Regions from separate parts of the Pseudomonas sp. Eqa60 genome, predicted to be linked through region 1. Evidence: predicted binding sites of a transcription regulator. Region 1 holds the regulator's gene; each other region holds the start of a gene.
What was found. Region 1 encodes FliA, which starts transcription of late flagellar genes. Its sites were predicted from a motif close to CTAAAGTTTNNNNNNNNNNNGCCGNTAA; they were not measured.

Region 1 (5,535 bases):
CACCACGTCCATCAGTTCCGAGTCGACTCGCCGCTCACCCTTGCGCAGGATGTCGAAGACGTTCTCGGCGATGTGGCAGCACTCCACCAGCTCATTGAGCTGGAGGAAGCCGGCGCCCCCTTTAACAGTGTGAAAACCGCGAAAAATTGCATTGAGCAAATCCGCATCATCCGGCCGGCTTTCCAGCTCGACCAGTTGTTCGGACAGTTGCTCTAGAATCTCGCCGGCCTCAACCAGGAAATCCTGAAGGATCTCTTCATCGGCGCCGAAGCTCATTAATGGGTGCTCCTAGAATCCAAGGCTGGAAAGCAAATCGTCTACATCGTCCTGACCGGACATAACGTCTTCCCGTTTATCGGCATGAATCTGCGGACCTTCACCCTTGGCGAGATGTTTTTGCGGATCTTTTTCAGCGAGGATCGATTCACGGTCATGTTCGATACCGGCGAAACGATCGACCTGGCTGGCCATCAAGACGAGTTTGAGCAGATTGCTTTCGACTTCCGTGACCAACTGGGTCACACGCTTGATCACCTGACCGGTCAGGTCCTGGTAATCCTGCGCCAGCAGAATGTCGTTGAGGTGGCCGGAAACGGTACGGGTTTCCTGTTCGCTGCGCGTCAGGAAACTGTCGACCCGGCGCGCCAGCTCGCGAAACTCTTCAGCGCCGACCTCGCGCCGCATGAAGCGCCCCCAGTCTGCGCTCAAGGCCTGGGCTTCAGTGCTCAAGCCGTTGACCAGCGGGGTGCTGCTCTCCACCAGGTCCATGGTGCGGTTGGCTGCGGCTTCCGTCAGCCGGACCACATAGGACAGGCGCTCAGTGGCATCCGTGATCTGTGAAACTTCCTCGGCTTGCGGCATGTGCGGGTCAATCTGGAAATTGACGATCGCGCTATGCAGCTCGCGGGTGAGCTTGCCCACTTCCTGGTACAGGCCGCGGTCACGGGTCTGATTGAGCTCATGGATCAATTGCACCGCTTCGCCGAACCGGCCCTTTTCAAGGCTCTCGACCAGTTCCAGCGCATGTTTTTTCAGGGTCGACTCAAAGTCGCCCAGTGAAGATTCGTTATGCTCCATAGCTCCCCCGTGGCGGAATGGCTACGCGTCTCAACCGATGCGTTCGAAGATTTTTTCGATCTTCTCTTTCAACGCCTGAGCCGTGAATGGTTTGACGACATAGCCGTTTACGCCGGCCTGGGCAGCTTCGATGATCTGCTCGCGCTTGGCTTCAGCAGTCACCATCAATACCGGCAGGTGCTTGAGTTTTTCATCGGCGCGCACGTGGCGCAGCAGGTCGATACCGGTCATGCCCGGCATGTTCCAGTCCGTTACCAGAAAGTCGATGCTCCCGCTGTTGAGTACCGGAATGGCGGTAGTGCCATCGTCGGCCTCGACCGTGTTGGTGAATCCCAGATCACGCAACAGGTTCTTAATGATCCGCCGCATCGTTGAAAAGTCATCAACGATGAGGATTTTCATGTTCTTGTCCAATTCGACCTCCAAGCAGTCTTAAACGCATCCAGCACCTGAACGCGCCATTCAATCAATCCGGCATAACACACAACGACTGCATGGAGCACATACTGCAAGACCGGTGCAGCGCTTGCTTCACCGGTCCTGAACGCAGTGTCCCCACACTGCCTGTCAGCGCGCTCGCCACTCCCCCAAACGCCCCCGCAAACGGGCTGCGCACTGGCTGTGTAACTGGCTGACCCGCGATTCGCTGACCCCCAGGACCTCACCGATCTCCTTGAGGTTCAGCTCTTCGTCGTAGTACAGCGCCAACACCAGTCGCTCGCGCTCCGGCAAATTGGCAATCGCATCCGCCAACGCGGCCTGGAAGCGTTCATCCTCCAGGTCCCGTGACGGCTCGAGATGAGCACTGGCGCCATCCTCATGCAGCCCTTCATGCTCGCCGTCCTGCAACAGGTCGTCGAAACTGAACAGGCGGCTGCCCAAGGTGTCGTTCAAAATCCCGTAATAATCGTCGAGACTCAATTGAAGTTCGGCCGCAACTTCATGATCTTTAGCGTCACGACCGGTTTTAGCTTCAATTGCGCGAATCGCATCACTGACCATGCGCGTATTACGGTGCACCGAACGCGGCGCCCAGTCGCCTTTACGAACCTCGTCGAGCATCGCCCCACGGATACGGATACCCGCGTAGGTTTCGAAACTCGCCCCCTTGCTCGCGTCGTATTTGGTCGACACTTCGAGCAAACCGATCATCCCGGCCTGAATCAGGTCTTCTACCTGAACACTGGCCGGCAACCGCGCCAGCAGGTGATAGGCAATACGCTTGACCAGAGGCGCGTAGCGCTCGATCAATTCGTACTGGCTGTCACGCGCCGACTTCTTGTAGAGGTTGTAGCCACTGGCAGTCATAGCACCGGTCCCGCTGTTTGATGCACTAGCCGCTCGACAAAAAACTCCAGATGCCCGCGTGGGTTCGCCGGCAACGGCCAGGTATCGACTTTTTGCGCGATGGCCTTGAACGCCAATGCACACTTCGAACGAGGAAAGGCTTCATAGACCGCACGCTGCTTTTGCACGGCCTTGCGTACGCTTTCGTCGTAGGGAACTGCGCCGACGTATTGTAAGGCCACGTCCAGGAAGCGATCCGTGACCTTGGTCAATTTTGCAAACAGGTTGCGACCTTCCTGAGGGCTCTGAGCCATGTTGGCCAGGACCCGGAAACGGTTCATGCCGTAGTCGCGGTTGAGCAGCTTGATCAGCGCGTAGGCGTCCGTGATCGAGGTCGGCTCGTCGCACACCACCAGCAGTACTTCCTGGGCCGCGCGGACAAAGCTGACTACCGAGTCACCAATACCCGCAGCGGTGTCGATCACCAGCACATCGAGATTGTCGCCGATATCGCTGAAGGCCTGGATCAGGCCAGCGTGCTGCGCAGGGCTCAGGTGCACCATGCTCTGGGTGCCCGAGGCGGCCGGTACGATGCGGATGCCTCCAGGCCCCTGGAGCAGCACATCGCGCAGTTCGCAACGACCCTCGATGACGTCGGCCAGGGTATGTTTGGGAGTCAGGCCCAGCAGGACATCGACATTGGCCAGTCCCAGGTCGGCATCCAGCAGCAAGACCCGCCGGCCGAGCTCAGCCAGAGCCAGGGACAAGTTCACTGACACATTAGTCTTGCCGACGCCACCTTTGCCGCCGGTCACCGCAATCACCTGTACGGGATGCATGCTGCCCATGTTCTTTCTTTACCTTGTCTTACTTAGACGGGGCCACATAACTGGCTGCGCGTTCACCATTGGAACAATGCATGGCAGACCATCGATGTAGATACACTGCAATCTATTCATGATTACCTCAGCCAACCCGTTTGGACGGGCTGTGGTAAAGGTCAGCGAACATGTCGGCCATGGCTTCCTCGCTGGGTTCTTCCTGCATCTGTACGCTTACCGCGCGACTCACCAGCTGATGCCGGCGAGGCAGGTGCAGATCGTCAGGAATCCGCGGACCATCAGTGAGATAGGCAACCGGCAGTTCATGACTGATGGCCAGGCTCAGCACTTCGCCAAGACTGGCTGTTTCATCAAGTTTAGTCAGGATGCAACCGGCCAGGCCGCAGCGTTTGTAGCTGTGGTAGGCGGCGGTCAGCACCTGTTTCTGGCTGGTGGTAGCCAGTACCAGATAGTTCTTCGCACGAATGCCACGACCGGCCAGGCTCTCCAGTTGCATGCGCAACGCCGGATCGCTGGCCTGCAGGCCGGCGGTATCGATCAGCACCACGCGCTTGCGCAGCAGCGGATCCAGTGCCTGGGCCAGGGACTGGCCCGGGTCCACATGGGTCACCGACACATTGAGGATGCGCCCCAGGGTCTTGAGCTGCTCCTGGGCGCCGATGCGGTAGCTGTCCATGCTCACCAGGGCAATGTTCTGCGCCCCGTACTTGAGCACGTAGCGCGCCGCCAGCTTGGCCAGGGTGGTGGTCTTGCCCATGCCGGCCGGGCCGACCATGGCGATCACGCCGCCCTCTTCCAGAGGCTCGACTTCCGGGGTCTGGATCATTCGCGCCAGGTGCGCCAGCAACATGCGCCAGGCCTGACGGGGTTCGTTGATTTCGGTAATCAGTGCCAGCAGGTCGCGGGCCAGCGGGCCCGACAGGCCGATGCGCTGCAGGCGACGCCAGAGGTTGGCCTGCTCCGGACGGCTGCCCTGCAATTGGCTCCAGGCCAGGGAGCCGAGCTGCACTTCCAGCAGTTCGCGCAGACCGTTGAGCTCGAAACGCATCGAGTCCAGCGCCCGCGTATCGGCAGGTGGCGCTGCAGGAGCCGGCGCCGGGCGCGGACGCTCGGTCAGGGTCGGCTCGATCAGGGGCTCGGCCGCGGTCAACGGCAGGCCGGCGAACAGCTGGCGATTGGTGATCGAGGCACTGTCGCCCTCGCCCCGCAGGCTTAGTTCGGCCTGGGCGGTGACAATCCGCGACTGGGTCTTGCGCAGCTCGTCCTCGAGTTCCATGTTCGGAACCCGTGGCGACAAGGCCGACAACTTGTAATCCAGCGCAGCCGTCAGCTCGACACCGCCGGCGATCCGCCGGTTGCCGATGATGGCGGCTTCAGCGCCCAACTCATCACGAACCAGTTTCATGGCCTGACGCATATCGGCGGCGAAAAAACGCTTAACTTGCATAACCCACTACCTCAGCCGTTGGGCCCTACTGTCGCAACGATGGTCACTTGCTTGTTGTCCGGAATTTCCTGGTACGCCAGCACATGCAAACCCGGGACGGCGAGACGGCCGAACCGCGAGAGCATGGCGCGGACCGGCCCCGCTACCAACAGAATCACCGGTTGACCTTGCATCTCTTGACGCTGCGCCGCATCGATCAGCGAACGCTGCAGCTTCTCTGCCATGCTTGGCTCCAGCAGAACGCCTTCTTCCTGGCCTTGTCCTGCCTTCTGCAGACTGCTGAGCAAAATTTGTTCCAACCTTGGCTCCAAGGTGATCACAGGCAGCTCAGACTCAGTGCCTACAATGCTTTGGACGATGGCACGAGACAATCCGACGCGTACCGCGGCAACCAAAGCGGCAGTATCTTGACTCTTGGCGGCATTGTTGGCGATGGCTTCGGCAATGCTGCGGATGTCGCGTACCGGCACCTGCTCGGCCAGCAGCGCTTGCAGGACCTTGAGCAACTGCGACAGCGACAGCACGCCCGGCACCAATTCCTCGGCCAGCTTCGGCGAACTCTTGGACAACACTTGCAGCAACTGCTGGACCTCTTCGTGGCCGATCAGTTCGCTGGAGTGCTTGTACAGAATCTGGTTCAAGTGGGTGGCGACCACGGTACTGGCGTCCACCACGGTGTAGCCCAGGGACTGCGCCTGCGGCCGTTGGCTGATTTCGATCCACACCGCTTCCAGACCAAAGGCCGGGTCCCGAGCGGAGATGCCGTTGAGCGTGCCATAGACCTGCCCCGGGTTGATCGCCAGCTCGCGATCCGGATAGATCTCCGCTTCGGCCAGGATCACCCCCATCAGGGTCAGGCGGTAGGCGCTCGGCGCCAGGTCC
Region 2 (5,535 bases), 1.8 Mb from region 1:
TGATCAGGGAGAAATCCCAGTCGGCGTGCAGGCTGCCCAGCAGTGCGCCGGCCAGCAGCAATGCCGCGCAGAACCAGCGCAGGGTCCGAGAAAGAGCTAAACGTGCCGCCAATGCAATGCGTCCATGGGAGCTGTCGTAAATCGGCTGATGGTGAAGGCTGGCCCGGCAAAAAACAATGGCACCTTACAATCACCAGCCGCCGGAAAAGAGCCGGCGCGAAACATTCAGAGCATAGCCGCAAGCCGCGTTCCGGCGACCGACAGCAACCGCCCGCCCGGCCCGGCACACACGTGCCTTCACGGACGACAGGCACTATGTTAGAAACCATCCGCAGACTGCGACGCCCTCTTCAGGCTGCCTCTGGCCGGCGCAGTGCCGGCCCACTTGCTTAAGGAAAAGCTGTGTACACCGACACCCGACAATGGACGCTGGTGATCAAACCCGGGCAAGCCACCCGGATCCGCCTGATCTGCTTTCCCCAGGCCGGGGCGGCAGCCGAGCAAATGCGGGTCTGGTCCAGTGGCCTGGCCGATCATATCGAGCTGGTGGTGCTCAACCTGCCGGGGCACGGTCCGCGCCGTGACGAAGCGCCCTGCGACAACTGGCCCAGCCTGCTGGAAAACACCTTCACCGCCCTCGACCCCTGGCTCGGCGAGCCCCATGCGCTGTTCGGCCACGGCCTGGGCGCGCTGCTGGCCTACGAGACCAGCAAGCATGCCCAGGAACGCTTTCCCCAGCAGACCCGCCACCTGTTCGTCTCCGGCTGTCGCAGCCCGGATAGCCTGCCGCGCCGGCCCTTGCTCCACTCCCTGCCCATCGCCGCGTTTCGCGAGGCGATCCTGACCCTCGGCGCCAGCCCCCTGGAGATGCCCCGCGGGCAGAACGACCTGCAATCCTACGAACGCCTGCTGCGCAACGGCCTGAAGCTTTTCGAAACCTGGTACGACACCTCCAGCGGTTGCCTGGATGTGCCGTTGACGGCCTTCTACGGCAGCGAGGACCCGCTGGCCACGGCCAACCTCATGCTCAACTGGCGCGAGTTCACCGGCCGCGAGTTCGAGCTGATCGAAGTGGCCGGCAATCACTTCTTCATCAAGTCCCAGCGCCAGCGCCTGTTGCAGGTGATCAATACTCACCTGGGGCTGCTGGGCGACCACCCGGCCTGATCGGTACCCATGAAAAAGCCCGCCCTGCCGTGAGGCGGGAGCGGGCTTGAAAGTGACGCGAAACCTCAGATCTTGAAGCTGTCCACCAGCTGCTTCAGGCGGCTGGCCTGCTGCGACAGGGCATCGCAATCCTTCAGGGTTTCGTTGAGGTTGGCCACGCCCTGCTGGTTCAGCAGGTTGATCTGGTTGATGTCGACATTGAGGGTCTCCACCACGGCCGTCTGCTCTTCGGTCGCCGCCGCCACCGACTGGTTCATGCCATCGATCTCGCCGATCCGCTGAGTCACGCTGACCAGCCGCGCACCGGCCTGGTTGGCCACTTCGACGCTCTCTTCGCTGGACGCCTGGCTGGCGTTCATGGTCGACACCGCTTCACGGGAGCCGACCTGCAAGGAGGTGATCATCTTGTGGATCTCTTCCGCCGACTCCTGGGTACGATGAGCCAGGTTGCGCACCTCGTCGGCCACCACGGCGAAGCCACGACCGGCTTCGCCGGCACGGGCCGCTTCGATGGCCGCGTTGAGGGCCAGCAAGTTGGTCTGCTGGGAGATGCCCTTGATCACGTCGAGAATGTGCCCGATGTTGTCGGTGCTGGCGTTCAGGGTCTCGATCTGGGTGCAGGACAGGCTGATCTTCTGCGACAGCTCGGTCATGGCCTGGATGGTCTGTTCCACCACTTGGCGACCGTCGTCGGCCTGTTCGCTGGCGCCACTGGCGTGCTGCGAGGCATCGGCGGCGTTACGGGCGATTTCCTGGGTTGCGGCCCCCAGTTCGTTGATCGCGGCGGCCACGCTGTTGGTGCGGGCGCTCTGCTCGTCGGAACCGATGATCGAAGCGTTGGACGAAGCCATCACGCGCTGGGACAGGTCGTGTACCTGGCGCGTGGCCGAGGACACTTCGGAAATCGAGGCATGGATCCGCTCGACGAACTGGTTGAACGAGCTGCCCAGTTCGCCGAATTCGTCCTTGCTCTCCACCACCAGGCGCCGGGTCAGGTCGCCCTCGCCCTGGGCGATGTCCTGCATCGCACGGCCCATGGTGATCAGTGGGCGCATCAACACCTGGATCAGCAGGGTCAGCAGTACGGCGATCACCGCCACGGCGATAAACATCGCGATCAAGGCAGAAGTACGGAATTGGCTCAGCGGTGCGTAGGCCTTGTCCTTGTCGATGGACAGACCGATGTACCACTCGGCATTCGGCAAGCCGGTCACCGGGGTGAAGGAGAGGATGCGCTCCTGTTTGTTCAGGACCACTTCCTGGTTGCCGTTTTCGATCCGTACGTTGGCGCCGGGGTAGATGTCCTTGAGGTTCTTCATCACCTGGTCCTTGTCCGGGCTGACGATCACCTGACCGTCGGCACTGACCAGGAAGGCGTGGCCCAGGCCACCGAAATCCACCGAGTTGATGATCTTCACCAGGGTTTCCAGGCTCAGGTCGCCACCAACCACGCCCAGCAGTTCACCCTGCTTTTTCACCGGCATGGCGATGGTCACCACCAGGCCACCGACAGCCGCCATGTAGGGCGGGGTCAGCATGGTCTTGTCGGCGGCGACGGCCTGCTTGTACCAGGGGCGCTGACGCGGGTCGTAGCCGTCGGGCATCTTCGCGTCAGGGCGCTGGGTGAAGGTGCCGTTGGCCTGGCCGACGTAGGTGAACTGGAAGTTCGAGGTAAAGGCCGGTTGGTCCACCAGCCCTGGGAAATCTGCGTTCTGACCTTGGTGAGCAACGTTCTGCGCGAGGTTCTCGAGCACCAGGATCCGCCCGCTCATCCAGTTCTGCACACTGCTGGAGGTGAGCTCACCGGCCTGCTGGATAGAGGATTCGAGGTTCTGTCGGATGGTGTTTCGCTGCAGGTAGTCGTTGTACAAGGTGAACAACGCAAAAGCCAGAACCACTACGCCGGAGGCGGCCAAAAGGATTTTATGGCTGAACTTGAGATTCATTTCATGGGACTTCTTATGCCGAAAGTGGGGATGCGTCCGTAATGCAACATTCCATGTAACAGCGCAGGCGATGTTCTCTGACCGCTCTACTTTGGTGCACGCATGTCTTATCAGTCTTTCGGCAAGAATCTGCGAACCCTTAGAGATTTTTCTGAATTACTCGCCTGAATTTGCCTAATCCCGCCGAACGGTGTTCCAGAGCATCCGTGGCACATTTTCAGATGACCGACAGTGCGCTGCTTATTGCCAAATCGATAAAGCCTCAATGACAATGCGACTAATTATCATTAGTGACACTCAGGCAGTCCGCGTCCATGTCATCACCCGAGTTCGCCGTACAGACGCTCTACAGCCATCACCATGGCTGGCTCAACAGCTGGCTGCGCCAGCGCCTGGGCAATGCCGCGGATGCTGCCGACCTGGCTCAGGACACCTTCGTACGCCTGCTGCAGAAAACTGAACGTCTGGAACTCAAGGCCCCCCGGGCTTTTTTACGCACCATCGCCCGGGGGCTGGTAATCGATCACTGGCGCCGCGAGGAAATCGAACGTGCCTATCTGGAAACCATCGCCCACTTGCCCGAAGCCCAAACACCCGGCGCTGAAGCTCGGGCGTTGATTCTGGAGCTGCTGGAAAGCATTGCGCGGATGCTTGAAGGGCTGAAGCCGAAAGTACGTCAGGCTTTTCTCCTGGCTCAGTGCGAGGAACTTACCCACAAGCAGATTGCTCAGCAGATGGGCCTATCCCTGCGTACCGTCGAGCGTTATGTCGCCCAGGCGCTCTACCATTGCTACCTGCTGCGCTACGAGAGCTGAAGCCTGTGGATAACTTCCCCGTCAGCCTGCCGCTCAAGCCCAATCCCGATCACCTGGTGGTCAAGCAAGCAATCAACTGGTTGCTGCGCCTGCGCAACAACGGTGCCAACCCCAAGCTGCAGCAACAGTGCGATCTGTGGCGGGCGGCGCACCAGGAGCACGAACTGGCCTGGCAGCGGGTGCAATCGTTGCAGCAGGAACTCACGGCCAACCTGCGTTCGGTGCCGGGGGCTCAGGTGGCCTTGCATACCCTGGAACACAGCAGTCAGCGCCTGGGCCGGCGCCAGGCCCTGAAACTGCTCAGTGGCGCCCTGCTCCTGGGCTCCAGTGCCTGGGTCGGCAAGGATCTGCTGGGCTGGCAACAATGGAACGCAGACTTTGCCACCGCCGTCGGCGAGCAGCGAGGCTTCCAGTTGCCCGATGGCACCCGCCTGGAACTCAATACCGACAGCGCGGCGGACCTCAACTTCAATGCCGAGCAGCGCCTGATCAAACTGCGCCGGGGCGAGATCATGGTGTCCTGTGGAGCCGATCACGGCCCTGCCCGCCCGCTGCTGGTGGAGAGCCGCCACGCCCTGCTGGAAGGCTTCGACGCCCGCTTCGTGGTGCGCGTGGAGGAACGCTGCACGCGCCTGAGCGTGACCCACGGCAGCGTGGCCATTCATGCGCCGCACACCGCCGACGGCCGTAGCGCCCGGGTGGAAGCAGGTCAGAGCTATCAGATCAGCCATGGCCTGGCCGAACCTGCGGCCCCCCTGGCGATGGACGTCGGCGCCTGGGCCGATGGCCTGATCGTTACGCGCAACATGCGCCTGGACGACTTCCTCCAGGAGGTCGGCCGCTATCGCCATGGCTATCTGGGCTGCTCGGCAGCGGTTGGCAATCTGCGCCTTTCAGGTGTGTTCCGCCTGGAAGACACCGACAAGTTGCTGGCCATCCTGCCCCAGACCCTGCCAGTGCAGTTGCGCTACCGCACCCGTTGGTGGGTGACCTTGGGGCCAGTGGCTTGAAATTCACTGGGGTGATTTTTTTTGGCGGGTTTTGCCAGGACGTCCGGCTTAGTCAGTAAGCACTTCAATCTGCTTCCTGCGACTTCAACGGAACCTACCATGACTCTGCGCGACACCCGCCCAAGCTCACCCTGCGCCCGCCCCTTGCGCCAAGCCATCCGCGCCGCCCTGCTGTGCTCCAGCATCGGCCTCGGCACAGTGGCGCCCCAGGTGCTGGCCGCCGCTAGCGCTGTTGATGCCCCGCGTCACAGCTACAGCGTGGCCCCGGGCAACCTCGGCGATGCCCTCAACCAGTTCGCCCGGCAGGCCGGGATCACCCTGTCCACCACCCCGGCCCTGACCCAGGGCAGGCAGTCCCCCGGGCTCCAGGGCGACTACTCCATTCCCCAAGGCCTGAACCAGCTGCTGCGGGGTTCGGGACTGGAGGCGGTCAGCCAGGACGGCGGCAACTACGTACTGCGGCCCCTGCCCCAGGGCAGCGCCCTGACCCTGCCCGCCACTGAGGTCAAGGGCTTCGCCCTGGGCAACGCATTGGGCAGCATGGAGGGCTACAACGCGACGCACAGTCAGATCGCCACCAAGACCAGTACCGCGTTG
Region 3 (5,535 bases), 1.7 Mb from region 1:
ACAGGCCGTTGAGCTGCTCCGACAGCTCCTTGAGGTGGCGGCTGGCGGCGCTGGAGTGCTGGGCCGCCAGGGCCGTGCCCTGGGACAGGCCGGCTGCCTGGCCGACGTTGTGGTTGATGTCTTCCACCACATGGGCCTGTTCCAGGGTGGCGCTGGCAATCGTCGCGTTCAGGCCGTTGAGGTTGCGCAGTGCCTGGCCGATGGCGTTGAGGCTGGCGCCGGCCAGCCCGGCCTGCTCGATGGTCAGTTGCGAGGCTCGGCTGCTATCGCCGATGACCTTGACCGCCGCTTCGGAGTGGTTTTGCAGGCGCTCGATCATGCCCTGGATTTCCGCGGTGGACTGCTGGGTACGCTGGGCCAGCAGGCGCACTTCGTCGGCCACCACGGCAAAGCCGCGCCCTTGCTCCCCAGCCCGGGCCGCCTCGATGGCAGCGTTCAGGGCCAGCAGGTTGGTCTGTTCGGCAATCGAGCGGATCACCTCCAGCACCGTGCCGATCTGGGTGCTTTCCGCCGCCAGGGTGCGGATCACTTCCACCGCCTGGTCGATGGTCATAGAAAGCTGGTCGATCTGCTGCAAGCTGCCGTCGATGTTGACCTGGCCCTGCTGGGCCTGGGCCTCGGCCTCGCGCACCTCGGAGGCGGCGTGCTCGGCGTTGCGGGCTACATCCTGGACTGCGCTGGTGACCTGGCTGATAGCGGCCGCCACCTGCTCCATCTGTTGGGATTGCTGCTGGCTGCGCTCCTGGGCGTCGTTGGCGTTGCTACCCAGTTCGCTGGAGGACTGTTCCAGGGCTGCGGCGCTGGATTGCAGCTGCATCACCACACCGCGCAACTTGGCGGTAAAGCCGTTGAAGTGCCGGGCCAGTTCGGTGACCTCGTCCTGGCCGTGGGTGTCGAGGCTGCGGGTCAGGTCGCTTTCGCCGCTGGCGATGTTGGCCATGGCGTGCACCGTTTCGCGCAGCGGGCTGACAATGCTGCGCACGATCAGCACCACCAGGGCGGCCATCAGCAGGGCAATCACCAGGCCGATGGAGGAGGCGCGCAGTACCTGGGCGTAGAACTCGTCCTGCAGGTCGTCGATATAGACTCCGGAGCCGATGATCCAGCCCCAGGGCTGGAACAGCTGGATGTAGGAGGTCTTCTGGACCGGTTGCTCGGCGCCGGGCTTGGGCCAGCGGTAGTCCACCATGCCGCCGCCCTTGGCCTTGGCCAGGGTCACCATCTCGTTGAACACCTCGAAACCGTCCGGGTCCTTGACCGCGGCCAGGTTCTGCCCGTCGAGCTTGGGGTTGGCCGGGTGCATGATCATCACCGGCGTCAGGTCGTTGATCCAGAAGTAGTCATTCTGGTTGTAGCGCAGCCCGCGAATCACCTGCAGCGCCTGCTTCTGCGCCTGCTCGCGGGTCAGGCTGCCGGCGGCTTCCAGGCCCTGGTAGTAATTCAGTACGCCGGCGGCGGTCTGCACCACGTGCTGGGTCTTCTGCGCCTTGGCCAGGTACAGGTCCCCATGAATCTGCTTGAGCATCATCACGCCCAGGGTCACCAGGGTCAGCACCGCCACGATCAGGATCAGCCACAGGCGCTGACTGATGGACATCTTGCGTAAGCTATTCATCATCCGGTCACTCCAGATTCTTGTTCTTGTCATAAAAGGCCCGGAGCATCCAAGCACGCTGGCCTTCCAACGCCAACCCTACGGAAGTCCAATAACATCGCGGCGTGTTTTGCGCCTGTCTGTTAGGATTTCGGCGCCTTTGCCGAAAACCTGAACCTTTCTGAACTTTTCACATAATTTTCATGGGCTTGTGTTGATCTTACGAGCGCCGATTTCTCGGCTACGCTCGACGCAGCAAATGCTTTGACCAATTAAAAAGAGGCATGCCACGAGCATCGCCTCATGGGGGAATTGATGGATCTTTGGACCGCCGCACAGGCATTGATACTCGGGATTGTCGAAGGCCTGACCGAGTTTTTACCCATCAGCAGCACCGGACACCAGATCATTGTGGCCGACTTGCTCGACTTTGGCGGCGAGCGGGCGATGGCCTTCAACATCATTATCCAGTTGGGGGCGATCCTTGCGGTTGTCTGGGAATTTCGCCGCAAGATCCTCGATGTGGTGATCGGCCTGCCGACCCAGCCCAAGGCCCAGCGCTTCACGATCAACCTGTTGATCGCCTTCCTGCCGGCGGTGGTGCTGGGGGTGATCTTCGCCGACCTGATCCATGCCTACCTGTTCAACCCCATTACCGTGGCCACGGCCCTGGTGGTCGGCGGCCTCATCATGCTGTGGGCCGAGCGCCGGCAGCACCAGGTGCATGCCGAGACAGTGGACGACATCACCTGGAAGGACGCGCTCAAGGTCGGCTGCGCCCAGTGCCTGGCGATGATCCCGGGCACCTCGCGCTCGGGCTCCACCATCATCGGCGGTCTGCTGTTCGGCCTGTCGCGCAAGACCGCCACCGAGTTTTCGTTCTTCCTGGCCATGCCCACCATGGTCGGCGCCGCGGTGTATTCAGGCTACAAGTACCGCCATCTGTTCCAGCCCGATGACTTCCCGGTGTTCGCCATCGGCTTCGTCACCGCCTTTGTCTTCGCCATGATCGCGGTCAAGGGCCTGCTGAAGTTCATCGCCAGCCACAGCTACGCGGCCTTCGCCTGGTATCGCATTGCCTTCGGCCTGTTGATCCTGGCGACCTGGCAGTTCGGCTGGGTCGACTGGACGGCGGCCAAGCCATGAGTACGGCCCGGCGCCCGGCGCCCTCGGCCAGTGCCGCGCGGCTCCAGCATCCCAGGGCCAAGCTGCTGGCGTTCGTCCTGCTTTGCGGGTTGCCGCTGTTCGGTTCGCTGTCGCTGTGGTGGAAGGGGATTTCGCTCATTCCCCTGATCGCCTATGGCGCGGTCAGCCTGCTGGCCTTCCTGGTCTACTGGCACGACAAGCGCCGGGCCCAGGCCGAGGGCCGGCGCACCCCGGAGAACGTCCTGCATGCCCTGGAACTGGCCGGTGGCTGGCCCGGGGCCTTGCTGGCCCAGCAGCTGTTGCGCCACAAGACCCGCAAGGTCTCCTATCAGTTGGTGTTCTGGCTGATCGTGGCCTTGCACCAGGTGTTCTGGATCGACCGGCTGTTTCTGGAAAGCAGCCTGCTGAGCCTGTTCTAGAGCAGCAAACCCACCTGAACCCGCTTGGGCAGCTTGCTCACCACCAACTGGTGAGAGCGCTGCAGCAGCGCCTCTAGCTCCGAGGCGCCCAGGGGGTAGGGGGTGTTCATGATGATCCAGTGCGCCCGGGCCAGGTAGGGCGCCGGCGCAATGCCCGGGCGGTCGACATGGCCGAGAAACAGCTCCTGATCGACCTTGAAGGCCAGCGAGTCGCCCCGCAGGTGCTGCACGGCGAACATCTTGTTGCCGGCAATCGAGAACACCCGCACACCGCCCCACTTGTAGTCTTCCCGCGCACCCGGCAGGCCCAGGCAGAATTGCGCCACTTGCTCTTCATTCAAGGTTCGGGCTTTCACAGCAGTCGTTCTCCGCAGCGTTCGAAGGATTCACTCAGGTGCTCGATCCAGGCGCGCACGGCCGGCATCACACCCCGGCGGTGAGGATACACGGCCTGCAGCCAGCCGCCGGGCAATGACCATTGCGGCAGCATCTGCACCAACTGGCCGCTGGCCAGTTCCTCCTCGCAATACAGCATGGGCAGCACAGTGCAGCCCTGGCCAGCGAGGGCACAGGCACGGCGCACGATGAAGTCGTCGATGCCCAGGCGTGCCTCCAGGGCCAGGTCGCAGGCCTGGCCTTGCTGGTCCAGCAGGCGCAGGTGCACCAGGCGGTCGGCCTCCAGGGCGCCGAGAATCGGCACGCGCCGCAGGTCTTCCGGATGCTCCACCGGGTATTGCCGGAGGAAGTCTGGGGTCGCCACGATCGCCGTCTGGGCCCGGCGCAGGCGCCGGGTCACCAGCAGCGGGTCTTCGTCGCCCAGCTCGCGCACCCGCAGGGCGACGTCCACACCCTCGTTGATCAGGTCGACACGGCGGTTGAGCAGGAGCATTTCCAGCTGCACCTGGGGGTACTTCTCCAGAAAGCTGCTGACCAGCGGTGTCAGCAGTTCGTGGGCCAGGCCCACCGGGCTCGACACCCGCAGGCGCCCGCGGGGTTCGCTGGCCATGCTGGCCACGGCTTCGTCGGCCATCTCCGCTTCCAGCAGCATGGCCTGGCAGTGACGCAGGTAACGCTCGCCCACGGCAGTCAGGCTCAGTTGCCGGGTGGTGCGTTGCAGCAGCCGGGCGTTGAGGCGTTCTTCAAGCTCGGCGATACGCCGTGACAGCCGCGATTTGGGAATGCCCAGCAGGCGTCCGGCGGCGGCGAAGCCACCGGCTTCCACCACCTTGGCGAAGTAATAGAGGTCGTTGAGGTCTTGCATGATGGTTTTTCGCTCGACTGTCCTGCTGGTGGGACGAACTATCGCATTTATGCCGGCTAATCAGCTATTGGTTTCATCTGTAGGATTGCCCACATCCGATCGCCCAGTGGCGGTCCTCACTTGGAGATCCCAGATGAAACTCTTGCATATCGATTCCAGCATTCTTGGTGACAACTCGGCCTCCCGTCAGCTCAGCCACAGCGTGGTCGAGGCCTGGAAAGCCGCTCATCCGGCCACCGTGGTGACCTACCGCGACCTGGCCAATGACGCCATCAGCCACTTCTCCGCCGCCACCCTGGTGGCTGCCGGTACCGCCGCGGAGCTGCGTGACGCCGCGCAGAAGCATGAGGCCCTGCTCAGCGCTCAGGCCCTGGCCGAATTCAAGGCTGCCGATACCGTAGTAGTCGCCGCGCCGATGTACAACTTCACCATTCCCACCCAACTCAAGGCCTGGATCGACCGCATCGCCGTGGCTGGCGAGACCTTTCGCTACACCGAAGCCGGCCCGCAAGGCCTGTGCGGCGGCAAGAAAGTGATTGTGGTGTCCACTTCCGGCGGCCTGCACGTGGGCCAGGCCACTGGCGTGGCTCACGAGGACTACCTGAAAGTGCTGTTCGGCTTCTTCGGCATCACCGATGTCGAATTCGTTCGCGCCCATGGCCTGGCCTACGGCGAGGAAGTACGCAGCAAAGCCATGAGCGACGCCCAGGCGCAGATCAGCCAGCAACTCTTCGCTGCCGCGTAAGGCTTGTGTAAAGAGCCTTTGCTGCACGGCAAGGGCCACTAAACTCTGTATTCTGCTCACCGCATGAAGTGGGCAGGGTGCGGAGTTTTTTTATTGTGGTGTTCAGGGTTTCTGGCCCGGGTTATGCAATACACGGAGCAAGGCTCCCGGCTTGTGCATCCCTGGCTACGGCGTGGTACAGCTGCAAGGCCTTGGCGGCAAGGGATGGCAGGGGAGAACGGCTTTCTCGATCCGGCGGCAAAGGTGGGCGTGCGATGAAACGTCTTTGTGCAATGTTACTGATCTGCCTGCTCAGCAGCCTGCTTTCGGTGCAGGCCGCCCCTGGGCCGCATCCGCACTGGAGCGTGGGCTTTCACGAGATGAGTTTTCT

Region 2: KI242_RS00665 (methyl-accepting chemotaxis protein) is a predicted target of FliA. The motif match lies at 3,229-3,256, and genes of this name have one in related genera.
Region 3: KI242_RS16350 (methyl-accepting chemotaxis protein) is a predicted target of FliA. The motif match lies at 1,743-1,770, and genes of this name have one in related genera.

The regions. Positions count from the first base shown of each region.
Region 1 covers NZ_AP024342.1:1,927,717-1,933,251, reverse strand. Annotated here, with positions in the region: gene KI242_RS08720 (chemotaxis protein CheA) at 1-276, opposite strand, end outside; gene KI242_RS08715 (protein phosphatase CheZ) at 289-1,077, opposite strand; gene KI242_RS08710 (chemotaxis response regulator CheY) at 1,108-1,479, opposite strand; gene fliA (RNA polymerase sigma factor FliA) at 1,645-2,385, opposite strand; gene fleN (flagellar synthesis regulator FleN) at 2,382-3,212, opposite strand; gene flhF (flagellar biosynthesis protein FlhF) at 3,331-4,653, opposite strand; gene flhA (flagellar biosynthesis protein FlhA) at 4,665-5,535, opposite strand, start outside.
Region 2 covers NZ_AP024342.1:132,093-137,627, reverse strand. Annotated here, with positions in the region: gene lapG (cysteine protease LapG) at 1-112, opposite strand, end outside; gene KI242_RS00670 (alpha/beta fold hydrolase) at 403-1,167, shown strand; gene KI242_RS00665 (methyl-accepting chemotaxis protein) at 1,233-3,113, opposite strand; gene KI242_RS00660 (sigma-70 family RNA polymerase sigma factor) at 3,428-3,928, shown strand; gene KI242_RS00655 (FecR family protein) at 3,934-4,938, shown strand; gene KI242_RS00650 (TonB-dependent siderophore receptor) at 5,038-5,535, shown strand, end outside.
Region 3 covers NZ_AP024342.1:3,586,074-3,591,608, reverse strand. Annotated here, with positions in the region: gene KI242_RS16350 (methyl-accepting chemotaxis protein) at 1-1,615, opposite strand, end outside; gene KI242_RS16345 (undecaprenyl-diphosphate phosphatase) at 1,910-2,740, shown strand; gene KI242_RS16340 (DUF1294 domain-containing protein) at 2,737-3,159, shown strand; gene KI242_RS16335 (MmcQ/YjbR family DNA-binding protein) at 3,156-3,500, opposite strand; gene KI242_RS16330 (LysR substrate-binding domain-containing protein) at 3,512-4,420, opposite strand; gene KI242_RS16325 (FMN-dependent NADH-azoreductase) at 4,554-5,165, shown strand; gene KI242_RS16320 (dienelactone hydrolase) at 5,420-5,535, shown strand, end outside.